Regions from separate parts of the Aquitalea magnusonii genome, predicted to be linked through region 1. Evidence: predicted binding sites of a transcription regulator. Region 1 holds the regulator's gene; the other holds the start of a gene.
The links. The regulator FNR, encoded in region 1, switches genes on or off when oxygen is low (the NO sensors DNR and NnrR bind a similar motif). The targets are predictions, from matches to a motif close to TTGATNNNNATCAA.
Positions count from the first base shown of each region.

Region 1 (10,794 bases):
AGAAATCTGCTGGGGATATCTCGCTGGGCATGTATCTGCTGATGTGCAGCGGGGTGGCCTTGTGGCTGAGCTACGGCCTGCTGATTCATTCACGTCCGGTGGTGCTGGCCAATGGCCTGACCCTGCTGCTGAGCATGGCGGTGCTGCTGATGAAGCTGGTGTTTGATGCACGCCGCCAGCCGCAAGCGGACAGGCCGGGCGGCTAGAAGCTGGTCATCTGCTGCGCTTCTTCGCGGCTGAAATACTTGCGGAAGATCTTCAGCAGCGTGCCATCGCGCCGCATATCGTTGATCAGCTCACGCCAGCGTTCCTGCTGTTCCGGCGAGATGGTTTTTTTCGACATGATCAGGCCGTGGGGCGTGGGCTGGTCATTGGTTTCCACCATGCGTACCAGCTTGGCCACCTGGTATTTTTCCAGGTCGGAATAATCAAACGGCTCGATGATGATGGCCTGGGTGCGGCCCTGACGCAGGTTCTGATACAGCGTTTCGTAATCGTAACTGCCCACCAGCCGCCCTTGTTGGTCCAGCTTGTCCACCAGTTGGTTGATGGTGTCGCTGTAGCGGAAGCTCAGGATGCCACCCAGCTTCACCTCATTGCGGGCGGCAAAATCCGCCAGTGACTGCACCCCGCTGTCCTTGCGCACGATCAGGCTGTATTTGTCGGCAAAATACCAGGCAAAAGCCGCGTAGCGTTCGCGTTGTTCATTGGTAATGCCTGACAGGCTGAAATCCAGGCTGCCGACTTCCAGCAGTTTCCAGATGCGCGAGCGCGGCAGCAGGCTGACTTCCACCTTGCAGCCGCTACGGCGGATCAGCTCGTCGGCCACGTCCTTGTCTATCCCGCTGCGCGTGCTGGCGTTATACAGCAAACCATGTTCATGCAGGGCCAGGGTATAGCTGCGCTTGCAGTCCGGTCCGGCGGCCAGCGCCAGCAGCGGCAGGCAGCACAGGACGGCAAGGTACAGGCGTGTAAGCAACTGGGGCATGGTGGTTCTCCTGTTCAAGGATAAAAGCATAGCAGATGAGGTGGGCGGGATTGGGCTTGCCGCCAGCGCGTTGCCTGCCATCAGCCAGCAGGGAAGAACTTGGTGATCAAGATTTGTAGAAATACAATTAGTGAACTAATTAAATTCAGGAAGCCGCATGCCACAGTCCCACCATGAACTTACCGAGTTGCTGGTTGCCGTTCCCAAAGCGTGGCGCGCCTTGCTGGACCAGCGCCTGCGGCCCTACGGCTTTTCCCAGGCCACCTGGCAGGTGTTGCTCAAGCTGGGGCGTGCCGGTGAGCCCTTGCTGCAAAACGAACTGGCGGCGCGGGTGGGTATAGAACCGGCCTCGCTGGTCCGGCTGCTGGATGTGTTGCAGGCCGATGGCTGGGTCACCCGTCAGCAAGATGAACAGGACCGCCGTGCCAAACGGGTGTTGCTGACGGCCAAGGCCAGCCAGGTGTCCGGCGAGTTGCTGCAAGTGGCCGATGCCTTGAAGGCCGAGCTGCTGGGCGGGCTGGATCAGGCCGAGCTGCAAACCTGCATCAAGGTATTGGCACAAATCCGCCATGCTGCCGAACAGGCACAGCAATAGGGTGCTTGAGCCGGCGCTGCGGCAAGGCTAGGCACTGCTGCTGTCGATTGTCGCTGTGTACTGGCTGAGCGCCTGCCACTTTCAGGCCGTGCCGCCTTACTAAAACCGTCCCGCAGAAACCCAAATCAACCATCTGCAGCCATACTTGAGCAGGAGTAATCCGGCAATATAAATCAGCGCATAGATATTCAGCGCAATGAATGAGCTGAATATTTATTGTGTAGTTTAAAATGAAGTTGTTGGGAAATTTCGCATACATAAACAGGAAAGTTCCATGCCCAAAAGGATGGGGGATCAACAAGAATGCAGTCAGCAGTTCTCTTGTTGTTTTAACTCCTGCCCTTATAGGATGCTTGCCATGAAATCACTGTTTGCTGCTGTAACTTCTATCGCCTTGTTTGGTGTTGTTCCTTTTGCTCAGGCGGCCCAGCCCGGCCTGGATATTCAGGTTTATAACCCTGGAGAAAAAGGCATATTTGCGGTTTCCTCTGAAATCATTGCCGGTGAAAAAGAAGTTGTGCTGATTGACGCGCAATTCTCCATTGCCGATGCCAATAAGCTGGTAGATAAAATCAAGGCAACAGGCAAGAAGCTGACCACGGTTTATATCAGTCATAGTGATCCGGATTATTATTTTGGTCTGGAGGCTATTAAAAAAGCCTTCCCGGATGTGCGTGTGCTTGCCACGCCTGAAACGGTGGCCGCTATCCATGCCAGCAAAGATGGCAAACTGGCTTTCTGGGGGCCTATTCTGAAAGAAAATGCACCCAAGCAAGTGTTTACACCAGACGTACTGCAAGGCAATACCTTGACTGTGGATGGTAATAAACTGGAAGTGATGGGCTTGAAAGGCCCAACTCCGGATCGCAGTTATGTGTGGATTCCGTCTATCAAGGCAGTAGTAGGTGGTGTGGTGGTGATGGCCAATCAGCATGTCTGGATTGCGGATACCCAGACTGAAAAATCGCGGCAGAACTGGTTGCAAACCCTGGCGGATATCGAGGCGCTCAAGCCGACCATGGTAGTGCCGGGGCATTACATGCTGAATAAAGATGGCAGCCAGCCGTTTACCATCAAGTCCGTGCAGTTTACCCGTGATTATCTCAAAGCCTTTGATAAGGAAGCGAAAGAAAGCAAGAATTCTGCAGAATTGATTGCAGCCATGAAAAAACTATATCCGGGTTTGGCTGGTGACAATCTGCTGGATATGAGTGCAAAAGTAATCAAAGGTGAAATGCAATGGCCGGCGGCAGAAGCAAAGCCTGCTTATCCGGCAGCCGGTAAAAAGGTGGCAGTCAGTTTTGGCGAAACCACCTTCGAACTGAATTTCCATGATGACAAGTCGATGAGCTATATCGGCACTGCCGGCATGTTCAAGGGCATGGGGGATGATGTGCAATACACCGCGGTGCCGATTCGTCCGCAGGTTTTCATGGTGTACTGGCATGAACCCAAGACCGGTTCCAATGTGGTCCATGTGCAAGATTTCGAGAACGGCATTGTCTACACCAATATTGCGCAGACCGATGGCCAGTTCCTGCACATGCAGGGCAAATTGGCAGTACAGAACGGATAAGCTTTAACACGTAAAAAAACGGCAACCCTGGGGTTGCCGTTTTTGCTGCCTGCACCGAGGCAATGATTACTTGTTCAGGTGCGGCGCGATGGTGGCCAGCAGTTGGGCCAGCACCTTGGGGTTGGCGGCCACGATGTCGCCGGATTCCATCCACTCCTGTTCGCCGGTCAGGTCGGTGACGATGCCACCGGCTTCCTGCACGATCAGGCTGCCCGCAGCGATGTCCCACGGTTTCAGGTTCAGTTCCCAGAAGCCGTCCACGCGGCCGCAAGCCACATTGCACAAGTCGAGCGAGGCAGCGCCTTCGCGACGTACGCCGGCAGTCTTGCCCAGCACGTCTTTGAGCATGCCCAGGTATTGGTCGATATAGCTTTGGTCGGTCACCGGGAAACCGGTGGCGATCACGCATTCATTCATCATGAAGCGCTTGGAAACACGGATGCGGCGGTCGTTGAGGAAGGCACCAACACCGCGCGAGGCGGTAAACAGATCGTTACGGCTAGGGTCGTACACCACGGCCTGCTGTACCTGGCCCTTGTGCGCCAGCGCGATGGAAATGGCGTATTGCTGGTGGCCATGCAGGAAGTTGGTGGTGCCGTCGATGGGGTCGATGATCCATTCGTATTCGGAGGAGCCCACGCCTTTGGCGCCGGACTCTTCTGCTAGAATGGCGTGCTTGGGATACGCCTCCAGAATCATGTCCACGATGGCCTGTTCGGCAGCGCGGTCCACGTCGGTCACAAAGTCATTGTGCTTTTTCTTCTCTACACGAATGGTATCGAGGTTAAGCGACGCACGCTGGATTACACTGCCAGCACGGCGGGCGGCTTTAACCGCGATATTGAGCATCGGATGCATTGACGGCCTCTAGAACGGATAGCAGATGTCAGCCAACATGGCTCGACATCTGACAGTAACAATCTGGGTTAAGGAACAAAAAAAGCCGGCGCGAGCGCGCGGGCTTTTTGATATGCCCGCCATTTTAATGTGAAACTGCTGATGAATAAACCCCAAGTACCTGATTTTCTGAAAAACATTCGCATCGTGTTGGCTCGGCCCAACCATCCGGGCAATATCGGTTCGGCCGCACGGGCGATGAAAACCATGGGGCTGACCCGCCTGTATCTGGTTGAACCCAAAGTGTTTCCCAGCGATGAAGCCAATGCGCTGGCCTCCGGCGCGGTGGATGTGCTGGAGAGTGCCACCGTGGTGGCCAGCCTCAGCGAAGCGCTCAGCGACGTCACCGTGGCCTGCGCGCTCACCAGCCGCCGCCGCGAGCTGACCACCCCGCTGTCCACCCCGCGCGAAACCACGCCGGAACTGGTGGCCCGCGCCCGCGATGGCGAGCAGGTGGCGCTGGTGTTCGGCAATGAAACCTTCGGTCTGTCGATTGAAGAAGTGGAGCAGTGCAACCGGCTGGTGACCATTCCGGGCAACCCGGACTACTTTTCGCTCAACCTGGCGATGGCGGTACAGGTGATGACTTACGAGCTGTTCAGCCATACCGGCGTTGATGTGGAATACCTGCGCCCAGAAAGTGAAACCGCCAGCCTGGGCGAGGTGGAAGGCTTCTGCCAGCATCTGGACCAGACCATGGATGCCATCGGCTACTACCGCCGCCGTAACAGCGAGCGACTGATGCGCCGTATGCGCGCGCTGTTCAACCGTTCCGGCATGCTGCGCGACGAGGTGGACATCCTGCGCGGCCTGATGAAGCAGATCCAGCGCGTGGCAGACGGCCATGAGCATGGCGGCGAATCCTGATTGCGGTTTTTATCTGCCCTACACGCAGCCTGCGCTGCGTGATCTGGCTTTTTTGCTGACCGCCCCCGCTCCCTGGGATAGTGGCTGCAATCTTTCACCACAACGCCTGCTGGGCCCCGACGGCCCGGCCTTGCTGGCCGCGCTGGAGCAAGACCCAGGCCCGCTGGTCCACTGGCTGGCGAAGCAGCCTTGCCTGCGGCTTGGGCGCTATGCCGAACGGCTGCTGGCTTTCTGGTTTCACCTTGCGCCCCATATCGAACTGGTGGCCGCCAATCTGCCGCTGCAAGACGCCAGCGGCCGCACCATCGGCGAGTTTGATTTCCTGATCCGGCTGGATGGCGAACCGCTGCACGTGGAAACCGCCAGCAAATTCTATCTGCAACTGGGCGAGGGGCCGGACAGTCTGGTAGGCCCCAGTCTGCGCGATGCCTGGCTGCTGAAGGCGGGTAAATTGCAGGCGCAGTTGCAGCTGTCCCGCCACCCCCTGGCCCGGCGCGTCCTGCCGCCCGACTTTATTGGCTGTGCCAGCCAGGCCCGGCTGGCCGGCTGGTTTTTCTATTCCCGACCGACACGCCTCGTCCCGCCATTGGCAGCGGATCAGCTGCAAGGCTGGATCAGCCCGCTTTTGCAGCCTTGGCCCGCAACCAGCCCGGCATCGCGCTGGTTGTGGCTGTCACGCTTGAGCTGGCTGGCACCGGCCCGTGTGGCCGAAGCCGAAGTGCGCGAACAGCACAGCCTGCGCCAGGAATTGCATCAGGCCGTAGTGCCGCAACTGGTGGCCGAACTGCTGCCGCTGGGCGATGGCTACTGGGAGGAAGTGGCGCGCGGCTTCGTGGTGCCGCCCGGCTGGCCCGAAGCAACGCGCCTGCAAGCATTGATGGCCAGCTTGCAAGGGAGTCCGGCCACATGAAGCGCTTGCTTCTGTTGTATGCCAGCCAGACCGGTCGCACCTTGCAACTGGTGGCGGCGGTGCGTGCCAGCGTAGCGGGGCTGGCCGATGACCTGCAGTTCAACTGCCTGCCCGCCGAGCAGGCCACGCTGGATGATTTGCTGGCAACAGACGGCATCGTGCTGGCAACGCCGGAGAATTTTGGCTATATGGCGGGCAAGCTGAAAGATTTCTTTGACCGCACCTTCTACCCGGCGCAGGGCCGCACCGAGGGGCTGGCCTGCCTGCTGCTGGTGTCGGCGGGAAACGATGGTCTGGGCGCATTGCAATCCATGCGGCGCATCATCGCTGGCTATGGCTGGCACGAAGTGCTGCCCGCCGTGGTGGTACGCGGCGAGCCCGCGGCCGCGCAGCTGGCCGAAGTGGCCGAACGGGCCGAGCAACTGGTGGCCGGCATGCTGATCGGGCGCTGGTAATACCCTGCCCGGAAGAGTTAGTGCTTGCGGAGAATGGCGCGCCTGCCCGGATGGGCAGAAGATGCAAGAAGGGCGGTAAGGCGCCTTGGCGCCCACCGCCCGGATGGTTTGCTAGCGTGCTGCCGGCTTATACGCCGTTGGCGTGGGTGCAACCGGAGATCAGGTCTTTCAGTGCATCGGCCTTGATCAGCTGGATGTGCTTGTGGTCCACGCTCAGCCAGCCTTGCTGCTGGAACTTGGACAGCGTGCGGCTGACGGTTTCCAGTTTCAGGCCGAGGAAGCTGCCGATTTCCTCACGGCTCATGCGCAGGATGAAATCGTTGGCGGCAAAGCCGCGGGTGGACAGGCGCTGCGACAGATTCAGCAGGAAGGCGGCCAGACGTTCTTCCGCTTTCATATTGCCCAACAGCAGCATGACGTTTTGGTCACGCACGATCTCGCGGCTCATCAGCCGGAAAAAGTGATGCTGCAGGCTGGGAATGTCGCGCCCCAGGCTTTCCATGCGGTTGAAGGGCAGTTCGCACACTTCGCTGTCTTCCAGTGCGATGGCATCGCAACCGTGGACATTGGAAGAAATGCCGTCCAGGCCCATCAGTTCGCCGGACATCAGGAAGCCCGTGACCTGCTCGCGACCATCCTGGCTGGCGACGCTGGTCTTGAAGAAACCGGTACGCACGGCAAACAGGGACTTGAAGGTCTCGCCGCTGCGGAACAGGTACTCACCGCGCTTGAGGCGGCGGCTCTGACGGATCACTGCGTCCAGTTGGGTCATCTCGTCGCGGTTCAGCCCGATGGGCAGGCAGAGTTCGCGCAAGCTGCAGTTGGAGCAGGACACCTTCAGTGCATGCAGAGTGTGTTGGTTTTGGTCTGACATCGAGTGTTTTGTACAACCCTGTAAAGAAGCTTGACCCTTGTCAAAGCGGAATTCGCACGTTTTCCGCAAATTTACCAGTCCACCTGACGTTTGACTATCAATACCCGACGACATGCACACCACCCATCCGTTTTCGCCTACCCACTGTGAGTTCGACCGAGCATTGATCGAACGTCTTGATGGCTCTGGCCCAAGATACACTTCTTACCCGACCGCAGACCGGTTTACCCCGGTGTTTGGCGAGAAGGACTATAAAAGCTGGCTGATGCAGCGCCATCTGGGCATGCATCAGAACGCAATATCATTGTACGTTCACATACCGTTCTGCAACACGGTATGTTACTACTGCGGCTGTAACAAAATCATCACCAAGGACAAAAGCCGCGCCGACCGTTATCTCGACTATCTGGAAAAAGAGATCAAGCTGGTTGCCGCTGCACTTGGTTGCCGGGAAAAAATCATCCAGCTGCACTTTGGCGGCGGCACGCCGACCTTCCTGTCCGATGCGCAGCTTGACCGGCTGATGAGCATGCTGCGAACGCACTTCGATTTTTTGCCGGAGGGAGAATATTCCATCGAGATCGACCCGCGCAAGGTGGGTCGTGAAACCGTGCATCATCTGGCGCGTTTGGGCTTCAACCGCATGAGCGTGGGTATTCAGGACTTCGATCCGCAGGTGCAGCAGGCAGTCAACCGCGTGCAAAGCGAGGCGGAAACGCTGGAGGTGATTGAGGCTGCACGCGAAGCCGGCTTCAAGTCGGTCAGCGTGGATCTGATCTACGGCCTGCCTCTGCAAACGCGCGAGTCGCTCAAACGCACGCTGGACAAGGTGATTGCCATCGCTCCGGACCGTCTGGCGCTGTACAACTATGCCCATTTGCCCACGGTGTTCATGCCGCAACGGCGCATCAACGAGGCTGACCTGCCTGCTGCCAGCACCAAGCTGGACATCCTGCAGGATGCAGTAAAGAGCCTGGCGGATGCCGGTTATGTATTCATTGGCATGGACCACTTTGCCAAGCCGGAGGACGACCTGGCCATTGCCTTGCGCCAGGCCCGCTTGCAGCGCAATTTCCAGGGTTATTCCACTCATGCCGACTGCGACATGATCGGCCTTGGCGTGTCCTCCATCGGAAAGGTTGGCCCCTGTTACAGCCAGAACGAGAAAGACCTGGACAGCTATTACGCCGCACTGGACGAAGGCCGCCTGCCAGTGATGCGCGGCATGGTGCTGGATCAGGACGACATCCTGCGTCGTGGCATCATCCAGGCTTTGATGTGCCGCTTCTCGCTGTCGGTGGAGGCCATCGAACAGGTACACGGCATCAATTTCGCCGAGTATTTTGCTGCCGAGCTGCCCGCCATCCGCGAGTATCACAAGCTGGGCCTGCTGACTTTTGACGGCGACTTCCTGATGGTGGAGCCCAAGGGGCGTTTCCTGATTCGCAATATCGCCATGTTGTTTGACCGCCACTTGCGTGAGCGTGAAACCAAGGCACGTTATTCGAAGACAATTTGATGAAATGATGACTGTTTTCCAAGGGAAAGCCCTCGGAAAAACAGGGAAAAAAAGCCCGCTTTTAGCGGGCTTTCTGTTTGAAAAGTGATGGTTTTTTACAACACATTACGGTTTGTGACGCTATCCGTCGCTGCTGGTGTCATCCGGTGGCAGGGAAGTGGACTGCCGATGCAGACGAATAATGGCCTCGCCGGTTGGGCTGGCAATGATGTCGCGCAGGGTATAGCCATCCAGGGTGCTGAAAAAAGCCTGCGTTGCAAGGTCCAATACCGCCTTTAACTGGCAATCCTGCCGCAGAGCACAAGGTGGCTCGGCACAGTCTATCAGCGGGGCATTGCCTTCCAGTACGCGGATAATCTGACCCAGGCGGTAGTGTTCCGCGGCTTGGGCCAGCGCCAGACCGCCACCCTTGCCACGGCTATTGTTCAGCCAACCTTGCAGCCCCATGAAATGCACCACTTTCACCAGGTGATTGCGCGATACGGCAAAGCGTTCGGCAATTTCGCTGATGGTGACCGGCTGGGCGCGGTCGCGGTGTGTCAGATACATCAGCACGCGCAGGCCAAGATCGGTGAAGCGGTTCAGTTGCATGGGCGGAAAGCGGGGGGTGAACAGTGCCGCGCAGGATACTCTGCACCGCGCTGCCTCACAATGCGCGAAGACAAACAAACTGCAGTGCGCTCAGCATGCTAAGCGGTGGCCATCCGGGTGGATGGCCTGGCATGCAGCCTCGCCGCGGCTGGGCGGCTAGTCTGCGGCGATGGCGTGGGAGCCGAACACTTCCATATGGATGCGGTCTGGCTGTACGCCGGCATCGCGCAGTTGCCGACGCTGCTGCAGCATGAAGGCAAGCGGTCCGCACAGGTAGTAGTCGGCATCCTGCTGCAGGGCGTGAGCATGAATCGCGGCTGCGTCGATACGGCCTGCATGGTCAAAATCCCTGCCGGCGCGCTCTGTGGCTGAGGGGGTTTCGTAGAACACGGCCTGATGTAGCTGCGTATGACCTTGTGCCAGTTGTTGGACTTCCTGCTTCATCGCATGCACCTGGCCGTCCCGTGCGGCATGCAGGTAGCGGATGGCGCGCGGGCTGCCGCTTTCCACCAGGTGCTTGAGCATGGACAGCAGCGGGGTCTGGCCCACGCCCGCGCTGATCAGCACCACCGGGGTGTCCCGCTCCTGATGCAGCACGAAATCACCAAACGGCGGCGATACCTGCAGGATGTCACCTTCGGCCAGTTCGGCATGCAAGATGACGGACACCTTGCCGGCGGGAGCCTCATCGCGCGCGTCTTCCCGCTTCACCGAAATGCGCAGCCAGTCCTTGCCGGGTGCATCGGACAGGCTGTATTGACGCGGCTGGCTCAGGCCCCATTCCGGAATGAAGCGTTGCACCGAAATGTATTGGCCGGGCTGGAAGTGCGGCAGGCTGCCACCATCGGCTGCCTGCAGATAGAAGGAGGTGATTTCGCTGCTTTCCACCTGCTTCTTCAGCACACGGAAGGGTCGCCAGCCGCTCCAGCCACCTGGCTGGGTTGCTGCACGTTGGTACAGGCTGTTTTCCAGATTGATCAGTAGATCCGCCAGTTGTTGATAGGCGGCAGCCCAGGCATCCAGCAGGCTGTCCGGGGCTGCTTCTTCGCCCAGCACCTCGCGAATGGATGCCAGCAAATGCTTGCCCACAATCGGGTAGTGTTCGGCACGTATGCCCAGGCTGGTGTGTTTGTGTGCCACGCGCTCCAGCACGGGCAGCAGAACTTCGGGCGCATCGATGTGCTCGGCATAGGCGGCTACCGCCATGGCCAGGGCTTGTTGTTGCTGGCCGGCATGCTGGTGGCCCTGATTGAAGATGTTTTTCAGCTCCGGGTTGTGCTGGAACATGCGCTGGTAAAAATGGCTGGTCAGCACAACACCATGCTGTTTGAGGATGGACGCGGTGGCTTTGACTTGCTGGCGGATATCGGCACTGAGCATATTGCTTCCTTTAATGTGTGTATGAAATACATTTTATCGGACCTGACTGGAGGCTGGTCAGCAGGGGTAAGGCAATTAAAGTGTATTTATAATACATCTTAAAGGGCTATGTGTCATATCGGATGGGAAAGGTCAGTACCCC
Region 1 is NZ_AP018823.1:3,465,428-3,476,221, reverse strand. Features, by position in the region: gene DLM_RS16540 (SemiSWEET family sugar transporter) at 1-206, shown strand, start outside; gene DLM_RS16535 (substrate-binding periplasmic protein) at 203-988, opposite strand; gene DLM_RS16530 (MarR family winged helix-turn-helix transcriptional regulator) at 1,146-1,583, shown strand; gene DLM_RS16525 (MBL fold metallo-hydrolase) at 1,942-3,159, shown strand; gene DLM_RS16520 (inositol monophosphatase family protein) at 3,226-4,017, opposite strand; gene DLM_RS16515 (RNA methyltransferase) at 4,159-4,923, shown strand; gene DLM_RS16510 (DUF1853 family protein) at 4,901-5,833, shown strand; gene DLM_RS16505 (flavodoxin family protein) at 5,830-6,288, shown strand; gene fnr (fumarate/nitrate reduction transcriptional regulator Fnr) at 6,416-7,162, opposite strand; gene hemN (oxygen-independent coproporphyrinogen III oxidase) at 7,275-8,681, shown strand; gene DLM_RS16490 (RrF2 family transcriptional regulator) at 8,802-9,272, opposite strand; gene hmpA (NO-inducible flavohemoprotein) at 9,429-10,652, opposite strand.

Region 2 (10,794 bases), 1.8 Mb from region 1:
TGGGGGCGTTTGCCAGCTACAAGCTGCAATTCCTGCTGCCGGGCCTGCCGCTCTTGCTCAGTTTTGTCGCCGGTGGCGTGGTGGCCGCGGCAGTGGGGGTGGTGTTCGGCCTGCCCAGCCTGCGCATCAAGGGCTTTTATCTGCTGGTGTCCACGCTGGCGGCGCAGTTCTTTGTCGAGTGGCTGCTCACCAAGTTTGCCTGGTTCTCCAACGGTAACGAGTCCGGCGTCATCACCGCGCCGCCGCTGCTGGTGGCCGGTCACGATTTTGGCAGCCCTGCCGGGCGCTACCTGCTCACCCTGAGTGTGGTGCTGCCGCTGTTTGTGCTGGCGGCCAATCTGGTACGCAGCAGCCTGGGCCGCAACTGGATGGCAGTACGCGACATGGATACCGCTGCTGCTGTCATCGGCATCCCCATCCTGCGCACCAAACTGCTGGCCTTTGCCATCAGCTCTTTCATCCTGGGGGTGGCTGGTTCCCTGTGGGCGTTTACCTATCTGGGCACGGTGGAGCCGCATGGCTTTGATCTCAGCCGCTCGTTTCAGGTGCTGTTCATCATCATCCTGGGTGGCATGGGCAGCATTCTGGGCAATTTCCTTGGCGCGGCCTTCATCGTGCTGCTGCCCATCGTGCTGTCCATCCTGTCCGGCAGCTTGCTCAGCGGGGTGCTGCCCGCCGGGCAGTTGGAGAACCTGCAAAAAATCATCTTTGGCGTGCTGATCATCCTGTTCCTGATCAAGGAACCGGATGGCCTGGCACGGCTGTGGCAAGGCTGGCGCGCCCGCGCCCGGCTGTGGCCACTGCGTTTCTGAGCGTTTTTGTCTTGTTGTTTCCGTTAGCAGTTTCGTCTACTGAACCAGGGAGTTTACCCATAATGAAAAATCATCTGCACACACTGAAAGGGGCGGTCGTACTGGCATTGGGCATGGCGGCAGCATCGGCCACGGCACAGGCGGGCGGCGAGCAGTATTTCCCGCTGCAAAGCTACCGCGTGGGGCCGTATGCGGCTGGCGGCACCGGCTTTTTCGGAGGCTTTATTGATTACCTGCAGTACGTGAATCTCAAGGAAGGCGGCGTCAACGGCGTCAAGCTGACCTGGAGCGAGTGCGAAACCGAATACGTGGTGGAAAAAGGGGTGGAGTGCTACGAGCGCCTGAAAAAAGGCCTGAACGGCGCACCGGCTGCTGCTACCAACCCGCTGTCGGTGGGCATTGCCTATGCCACGCTGGAGCGCTCCACCGCCGACAAGCTGCCGCTGATCACCATCAACCACGGCCGTACCGACTCCACCGATGGCAGCGTGTTTCCCTATGTATTCCCGCTGCAGCTGAACCCGTATTCCGAGGTGTCGGCCATCATCAACTACATCGGCCAGAAATCCGGCGGCCTTGCCAAGCTGAAGGGCAAGAAGATTGCCGTGCTCTACCACGGCTCGCCCTATGGCAAGGAAACCAACCCCATCCTGGAGCTGCTGTCGAAGAAATACGGCTTCCAGCTGGTGTCGCTGGAAGTGCCGCATCCGGGTAACGAGCAGCAGTCGCAGTGGCTGACCATCCGCCAGCAAAAACCGGACTGGGTGATTCTGCGCGGCTGGGGCGTGATGAACCCGGTGGCACTGAAAACCGCCCAGAAAACCGGTTATCCGGCAGACCACATCATCGGCAATATCTGGAGTAACTCGGAAGAAGACGCCGCCCCGGCCGGTGCCGCCGCCAAGGGCTTCATCTCGATCACCACCCACCCGTCCGGCACCCAGTTCCCGGTGCTGCAGGGCATCAAGAAAACCGTGCTGGATGCCGGCAAGGGCAATCTGGCCGACGCCAAGCGCTTTGGCACGGTGTATTACAACCTGGGCGTGGTCAACGGCATCCTGAACGTGGAAGCCGTGCGCCTGGCGCAGGCCAAGTTCGGCAAGAAACCGCTGACCGGCGAGCAGGTGCGCTGGGGCTTCGAGCACCTGCACTTTGACGACAAGCGGCTGAAGGAAGTGGGCGCGCTGGGCCTGTTGCAACCGCTGCAACTGAGTTGCGCCGACCACGAAGGCGGCGGTGCGGTGCGCTTCCAGCAGTGGGACGGCCAGCAGTGGAAGGTGATTTCGCCGTGGGTACAGGCCGACCGCAAGCTGCTGCGCCCCATCATCGAGGACTCCTCGCACAAGTACGCCAAGGAAAAGGGCATCACCCCGCGCGATTGCAGCAAGGAATCGTGATGGCCTGAGCCCGTCCACGCCCGGCGCGGCTTGCTGCGCCGGGTTTTTGTCACCCGGTTTTTGACGGATTGCGGAGTTGAATCATGAGCCAGCCCTTACTACAGGTGGAAGGCATTCAGGTGGTGTACAACCAGGCCATTCTGGCCGTGGGCAGTGTTTCCTTGCAGGTGGATGAGGGGCAGATCGTGGCCTTGCTGGGTGCCAATGGGGCAGGCAAGAGCAGCACGCTCAAGGCCATTGCCGGCCTGGTGGCAGCCGAGCGCGGCTGCCTGCAGCAAGGGCGCATTGTCTATGCCGGGCAGGATGTCAGCCATACTGCGCCGCATGAGCTGGTGCAGCGCGGGCTGGTGCAGGTGCTGGAAGGGCGGCATTGCTTTGCCCACCTGAGCGTGGAAGAAAACCTGCTGACCGGTGCCTTCGTGCGCAAGCCCAGCCGTGCTGCCTTGCAGCAGGACCTGGAACGCATTTACCAGTATTTCCCGCGGCTGAAAGAGCGTCGTCGCTCGCAGGCGGGCTATACCTCGGGCGGCGAGCAGCAGATGGTGGCCATTGGCCGCGCACTGATGGCCGCACCACGGCTGGTGTTGCTGGATGAGCCATCCATGGGACTGGCACCGAAAATCGTCGAGGAAATCTTCGAGATACTGCAGGCGCTGAACCGGCAGGAAGGGGTGAGCTTCCTGCTGGCCGAACAGAACGCCAACCTGGCCTTGCACTACAGCCATCAGGCCTATCTGCTGGAAAACGGCCATGTGGCGCTCTCCGGCAGTTCGGCCGAGCTGGCTGCGCGTGAAGACGTACATCAGTTCTATCTGGGCGGCAGCGTGGAAGCAGCATAGCCATTGTCAGTCCAAAACCTGGCCGGTGGCGGGGAGGTGGCCGCCACGCGCGGGCTTGGCGCGGCTAACACAAAACCTGCTGCCGCCTTGCCGTACTGCTGCGACTACCTGTGCCGGTGTGCCTGGCCGCGGGGCTAGGCTGTTTTTGTGCCGCCCTTAATCCTGTGCCGTGGCCTGACGGTACTGGCGCGGGGTAAAGCCGGTCAGCGCCTTGAACTGGCGGCTGAAGGCGCTGTGGTCGGTATAACCGCAGTGCAGGGCGACATCGGTGATGGCCATATCGCTGTGCAGCAGGCGGTGGGCATGTTCCAGCCTGGCCTTGTGTATCATCTGGCGCGGGGTCAGATGAAACACTTTCTTGCAATAGCGTTCCAGTTGGGCGGCGGAAACACCGGCAATGGCGGTCAGTTCGGCCATGCTGATGGAACGGTTGAAGTGCTTGCGGATGAATTCGTCCACCGCCACCAGCCGCTTGTAAGCCGGATGGGTGTTGCTGGCGGATTGCAGGTCCAGTGAAATGCCGATCAGGCCGATGATATCCCCCGCCGCGCTGTACAGCGGCCATTTGTAGGTCAGGCACCAGCCAGGCTCCCGGCTCTTGAACAGGTGCAGCTCCAACTGGTTTTCCAGCACCCGCCCTTCTTGCAGTACCTGCATGTCCTGCTCGGTATAGCCCGGCCCCAACTGGGCGGGAAACACCTGCGCGCTGGTCTTGCCCAGCAGCGGTTGCAGGCTTTTCAGGCCGCAGCGCGCCACCAGTGTGCTGTTGGCGCACAGATAGCGCGCCTGGCTGTCCTTGATGAAGATGGCGGCATTGGGGATGAGGTCCAGCACCGGCAGCAGCGGGGCCACCCCGGCCAGCAGCGCTTCGAGAGTGGCCGGGCGCATTTTCCCCTGCCATTGCGCGATGGTGTCCACCAGCTCGCCTGTCATCAGCTTTCTCCCTCCCCCTAAGGTGTCACCCCCGGTGGCCGTCCGGCAGCGGTTTTGATCGCGAAAACGCCAATTGTGCCGATTTCGTCATTGTCGCTGATGATAACCATCAAGAATGTTGGCGGCAATAAAGCCATTCTATGCAGGTGCTGACGCAGACGGATGCGGCACGAAGATGCAATGGAATCAAGGCACTGCAAGGCATTGCCCTGGCTGGCCCGGCCTGCTGCATCTGTCCGCCATCCGTCATTCAGGTTTTCAGAATGGACAGGCGAATGAAACAGATACACATCATCGACTCCCACACCGGGGGCGAACCCACCCGGCTGGTGATGCAAGGATTCCCGGCGCTAAGCGGCGGCAGCATGGCCGAGCAGCGCGAGCAATTGCGTCAGCAGCACGACCAGTGGCGTCGGGCCTGTTTGCTGGAGCCGCGCGGCAGCGAGGTGCTGGTGGGCGCGCTGTATTGCCCGCCGGTGTCGCCGGACGCCACTTGCGGGGTGATCTTCTTCAACAACACCGGTTATCTGGGCATGTGCGGCCACGGCACCATCGGCCTGATTGCCTCGCTGCATTACCAGGGCCTGATCGCGCCTGGCGTACACAAGATCGACACCCCGGTGGGGCCGGTCAGCGCCACCTTGCATGAGGATGGCGCGGTGACGCTGGGCAATGTGCCGGCTTACCGCTATCGCCAGCAGGTGGCGGTGGACGTGCCGGGTTACGGTGTGTTTCACGGTGACATTGCCTGGGGCGGCAACTGGTTCTTCCTGGTGTCCGAACACGGCATGACGCTGGACATGGCCAATGTGGAAGCGCTGACAGCCTTCACCTGGGCCATATTGCAAGCGCTGGAAGCACAGGGCATTACCGGGGCTGATGGCGCGCTGATCGACCACGTGGAGCTGTTTGCCGACGATGCCAGCGCCGACAGCCGCAATTTCGTCATGTGTCCGGGCAAGGCTTACGACCGTTCGCCCTGCGGCACCGGCACCAGCGCCAAGCTGGCCTGCCTGGCCGCCGACGGCAAGCTGGCCGAAGGCGAAGACTGGGTGCAGGCCGGCATCACCGGCAGCCAGTTCATCGGCCAATACCGGAGGGAGGGGGACTACATCCATCCCTTCATTACCGGTCGCGCCTTCGTCACCGCCAGCAGCACCCTGCTGATCGACCCGCAAGACCCTTTCGCCTGGGGCATCTGAGCCCCGTGCTGTACAGACAACACCCCATACACACACATACATACAAGCTGCAAGGAGCAAAACAATGAGCGACAACATTTTCACCGGCTGCATCCCGGCCCTGATGACCCCGTGTACCGCCGAGCGCAAGCCGGACTTTGACGCGCTGGTGGCAAAGGGGCGCGAGCTGATTGCCGCCGGCATGAGCGCGGTGGTGTATTGCGGCTCGATGGGCGACTGGCCGCTCTTGACCGAAGCCGAGCGTCAGGAAGGCGTGGCCCGCCTGGTGGCCGCCGGGGTGCCCACCATTGTCGGCACCGGCGCGGTGAACACCCGTGAGGCGGTATCCCATGCCGCCCATGCCGCCCGCGTTGGCGCGCATGGCCTGATGGTGATTCCGCGCGTGCTGTCGCGTGGCGCGTCCCCGACCGCGCAAAAGGCCCACTTTTCCGCCATCCTCGCCGCTGCACCCGACTTGCCCGCAGTCATCTACAACAGCCCCTACTACGGCTTTGCCACCCGTGCCGATTTGTTCTTCGAACTGCGCCGCAGCTATCCCAACCTGATCGGCTTCAAGGAATTCGGCGGTGCCGCCGACATGCGCTACGCCGCCGAGCACATCACCTCGCAGGATGATCAGGTCACCCTGATGGTGGGGGTGGACACCCAGGTGGTGCATGGCTTCGTCAACTGCAATGCCACCGGCGCCATTACCGGCATCGGCAATGCGCTGCCGCGCGAGGTGCTGCATCTGGTGGCGCTGAGCAAGGCCGCCGCCAAGGGAGACGCAGTAGCGCGCCGTCAGGCGCGCGAGCTGGAATCCGCGCTGGCGGTGCTGTCCTCCTTCGATGAAGGCTGCGATCTGGTGCTGTATTACAAGTACCTGATGGTGCTGAACGGTGACACCGAATACAGCCTGCACTTCAACGAAACCGATGCCCTGACCGAAGCCCAGCGCCGCTATGCCGAAACCCAGTACACGCTGTTCCGTAGCTGGTATCGCAACTGGTCGGCCGGGCTGAATGTGGCCTGAGCCAGACCTTGAGCAGCCGTGCCACGCCCGCGGCGTGGTCGGGACTTCATTTCAAGCAGGAAACCCTATGAATCTGACAGGCAAAATGCTGATTGGCGGGCAATCCATCAGTGGCAAGCGTGAAGCGCAGCACGCCATCAACCCGTCCACCGGCCAGACCCTGCAACCGGGCTATGCCGGGGGCGATCAGGCTCAGGTGGAACAGGCGTGCGCGCTGGCCTGGGCGGCGTTTGACAGCTACCGCGAAACCACGCCGGCACAGCGGGCGCAGTTGCTGGAAACCATTGCCGGGGAAATCGAAGCGCTGGGCGATGCGCTGATTGAACGCGCCATGCTGGAAACCGGTTTGCCGCAGGCCCGTTTGCAGGGCGAGCGGGCCCGCAGCTGCGGCCAGTTGCGCACCTTTGCCCGTACCGTGAGGGCTGGCGAATGGCTGGATGTGCGGGTTGATCAGGCCCAGCCCGCGCGCCAGCCGCTGCCGCGTGCCGACTTGCGCCAGCGCCAGATCCCGCTGGGGCCGGTGGCCGTTTTCGGGGCCAGCAACTTCCCGTTGGCGTTTTCGGTGGCCGGGGGCGATACCGCCTCGGCACTGGCGGCCGGTTGCCCGGTCATCGTCAAGGCGCACAGCGCCCATCCCGGCACCAGCGAACTGGTGGGCCAGGCCATTGTGCGCGCCTTAGAGCAATGCGGCCTGCCCGCCGGGGTATTTGCCCTGCTGTTTGGCAGTGGCCGCGAAGTAGGGCAGGCACTGGTGAACGATGCGCGCATCAAGGCGGTGGGCTTTACCGGCTCGCGTGCTGGCGGTCTGGCCCTGTGTCAGAGCGCACAGCAGCGTGCGGAGCCGATTCCGGTGTATGCGGAAATGAGCTCCACCAACCCGGTGTTCCTGCTGCCCGCTGCCTTGCAGGCACGCGGCGGGGTGCTGGCGCAGGGCTTTGTCGGCTCGTTGACGCAGGGGGCAGGGCAGTTCTGTACCAATCCCGGCCTGCTGGTGGCGCTACAAGGGCCGGCGCTGGAACAGTTTGTCGCCAGCGCGGCTGATTTGCTGCAACACAGTGCGGCGCAAACCATGCTGACGCCGGGCATCTGGGCGGCGTATCAGGACGGGGTGGACAGCCTGTCCCGCCACGCCAGCACCGTGGCCAAGGGCGTGTTGCCCACCGGCCCCAACCAGTGCCAGCCGCAGTTACTGCGGGTGCGGGCGGCGGAATATCTGGCCAATCCGGCCTTGCAGGCCGAGGTATTCGGCGCTGCCGCGCTGATTGTGCAATGCAGCGATGAGGTGGAGCTGCTGCAACTGGCGGAGGCGCTGGAAGGCCAGCTTACCGCCACGCTGCAACTGGATGACGACGATATCGCGCTGGCACGCCGCCTGTTGCCGGTGCTGGAGCGCAAGGCTGGCCGCATCCTGGTCAATGGCTGGCCCACCGGGGTGGAAGTGTGCGATGCCATGGTGCATGGCGGGCCGTTCCCGGCCACTTCGGATGTGCGCTCCACCTCGGTTGGCACCGCGGCCATCCAGCGCTTCCTGCGGCCGGTGTGCTATCAGGACCTGCCGGATGCACTGCTGCCAACCGCGCTGAAACATGCCAATCCGCAGGGCTTGCCACGCCTGCTGGATGGCGTGCGGGAGGCCTGAGCCATGGCCGATACCCATGTTGCGGGCGACGAAGTCATCGTGGTGGGGGCCGGGGTGGTCGGCATCGCCATTGCGCTGCAACTGCGGCTGGAAGGCTTTGCCGTCACCCTGCTGGACCGTGGCGAACCGGCCATGGAAACCAGCTATGGCAATGCCGGTGCCTTTGCCATCAGCGATGTGATACCGCTGGCCGAACCCGGCGTGCTGCGCAAGGTGCCCGGCTGGATGCTGGACCCGCTGGGGCCACTGGCCCTGCGCTGGCGCTACCTGCCCAGCCTGCTGCCATGGCTGCTGCGTTTTCTGGCTGCCAGCCGCCCCAGCCGGGTGGCTACGCTTACCCGCGATCTGTCCGCCTTGCTGGGACGGGTGAATCAGGACTACGCCGCGCTGATCGACAAGGCCGGGCTCACGGCCATGTGGCGACGCCACGGCAACCTCACCCTCTACCGCAATCAGCAGGAGTTCGATGCCGCCCTGCCCGCCTGGCAGGAAAAGCGCCGCCACGGCGTGCAATGGCATGCCTTGTCACGCAGCCAGTTGCTGGCGCAGGAACCCTTGCTGGCCGAAGAATGGCAATACGCAGTGCGGGTGCCGGACTGGTCGCATGTGGACGATCCCTACACCTTCAGCCGCGGTCTGTTTGATGCCTTTGTCCGTGAAGGCGGACGTTTTGTGCAGGATGAGGTGCTGGCCACGCTGGAGCAGGGTGGGCGCGTCAGCGGGGTGGAGACAGCCCACCATGGCCGCTTGCAGGCGGCTGCCACGGTGATTGCCTGCGGCGTGTGGAGCGACCGCTTTACCCGTCAGCATCGTTACCGCGTGCCGCTGGAAAGCGAACGCGGCTATCACGTCAACCTGCCCAGGGCCGGAATGAAGCTGCACCACTTCATCCAGTGCGCCAGCGAAAGCTTTGTCATCCTGCCCATGGCGGATGGCGGCCTGCGCCTGGCCGGCACGGTGGAGCTGGCACACCGTGATGCCGCGCCCGACTGGCGGCGCGCCCACATCCTGCTGGACAAGGCGCGGCGCATCGTCGGCGATTTTTCCACCGCAGACATGACGGTATGGATGGGCAACCGCCCCTCACTGCCGGACACCTTGCCCATCATCGGCCCGGCTCCGCAGCAGCCCGGCCTGTGGTTTGCCACCGGTCATGGCCATCTGGGCCTCACCCTGGCCGCCACCACGGCGCTTCTGCTGGCTGACATGCTGCAGGGCAAGACGCCCGCCCTGGACATGCAGCCCTACCGCATGTGTCGTTTTTGATCCTGCCTCGGGCCGGCGCAGACCGGTAAGGGCAGGAGAGCAGTAGCAGGGGGAACCACCTGGTTTCTCTTGAATAAATGCAGCATCAAAGGAGAAATGACATGGCACAGAACAAACTGTTTGCCCAGCTGAACTGGGTGGTGGCGCTGGGGGGCATGATGGCACCGTTTGCCATTGCTGCCGCGCATGCCGATACCGTGGTGAAGATCGGCTTTTCCTCGCCCTTGTCCGGCCCGCAGGCGCATTACGGCAAGGACAATGAAAACGCCACCAAAATGGCCATTGACGACATCAATGCCAAGGGCCTGGTGGTGGGCGGGCAGAAAATCAAGTTCGAACTGGTGTCGGAGGATGATCAGGCCGACCCGCGCATTGGCACCCAGGCGGCGCAGCGGCTGGTGGATGCCGGGGTGAAGGCGGTGATTGGCCACTTCAATTCCGGGGTGTCGATTCCGGCCTCGCGCATTTATTCCGATGCCGGCATTCCGCAGCTATCGGTGTCCACCAACCCGGCCTACACCCAGCAAGGCTATAAAACCACCTTCCGTCTGGTGGGCAGCGACAGCCAGGTGGGCGGGGCGCTGGGTCAGTTTGCCGTCAAGACGCTGAAGGCCAAGAGCATTGTCGCGATCGACGACCGCACCGCCTATGGCCAGGGTATTGCCGACGAGTTTGTCAAAGCCGTCACCGCCAATGGCGGCAAGGTGGCACGGCGTGAATTCACCACCGACAAGGCCACCGATTTCACCTCCATCCTGACGGCAGTCAAGGCGGTTAATCCGGATGTCATCTTCTATGGCGGAGCCGATGCCCAGGCCGCGCCGATGGCCAAGCAGCTTAAGCGGCTGGGCTTGAAGGCCAGGCTGATGGGCGGCGATATGATGAACACGCCCACTTTCCTGCAACTGGCCGGTGCCGATGCTGCCGGACATTACTCGGCAGTGCCAGGCGGTGTGCTCAACGCCCGTCCGGCGGGCAAGGCGTTTGAAACCCGCTACAAGGCACGCTTCCACCAGGACGTGGTATTGCTGGGGCCGCAGTTTTACGACGGGGTGATGCTGGTGGCCGAGGCGATGAAGCAGGCGGGCTCGGTTGAACCGGCCAAATACCTGCCCAAGTTGGCGGCTATCCGCTACAGCGGCGTGACGGCGGACTTTGCCTTTACCGCCAACGGCAATTTGCAAAAAGCCCCGGTAACGCTGTCGGTGGTGAAAAACAATGCCTGGACGGTGGAGTCCGTCGTCCGTTGAGTCCTTGGTGCTGAGCCAGACAGTCACTACCGTTTTCCCCGCGTTCTCAGCAGTCTCATGCCTGGGCCGGCGCGCTGCATTGCAGCCTGCCGGCCGCTTTTTCATCCGGCGGCAGTATTGTGTCCGGCAGCGCTTATCGGCCCCGTTTTTAGCTGGCTTGCCTGCTGCCGCTTGCTTGCGCCGCGCCATGTGCGGCGCAGCAATCTGCATCCGTCCGCAGCGTAAATGCAGGCGGCTGGGTCAATTTCACGGGCAAAAGGTGTATCGTGGAGGCTTGCCGCAGTCGCGGGCAGGACTCTGCACCGCATCTGCCGGCTACCAGTATTCATGCAGGATTTGCCTGTCTGCCATCTGTGCGGCCCACCGCCGGTGGCAAGGCGGCAAGCCCTGTCAGTGACAGCACAGCACGCAGAAAATCTGTATCGGGAATCGGAGCAATGAGCA
Region 2 is NZ_AP018823.1:1,616,849-1,627,642, forward strand. Features, by position in the region: gene DLM_RS07800 (branched-chain amino acid ABC transporter permease) at 1-812, shown strand, start outside; gene DLM_RS07805 (ABC transporter substrate-binding protein) at 875-2,209, shown strand; gene DLM_RS07810 (ABC transporter ATP-binding protein) at 2,293-3,048, shown strand; gene DLM_RS07815 (AraC family transcriptional regulator) at 3,205-3,981, opposite strand; gene DLM_RS07820 (4-hydroxyproline epimerase) at 4,257-5,183, shown strand; gene DLM_RS07825 (dihydrodipicolinate synthase family protein) at 5,248-6,195, shown strand; gene DLM_RS07830 (aldehyde dehydrogenase (NADP(+))) at 6,263-7,834, shown strand; gene DLM_RS07835 (NAD(P)/FAD-dependent oxidoreductase) at 7,838-9,100, shown strand; gene DLM_RS07840 (branched-chain amino acid ABC transporter substrate-binding protein) at 9,202-10,350, shown strand; gene DLM_RS07845 (cystathionine gamma-synthase family protein) at 10,788-10,794, shown strand, end outside.
Region 2: the regulator FNR is predicted to act here: its motif matches at 4,081-4,094, upstream of DLM_RS07820 (4-hydroxyproline epimerase).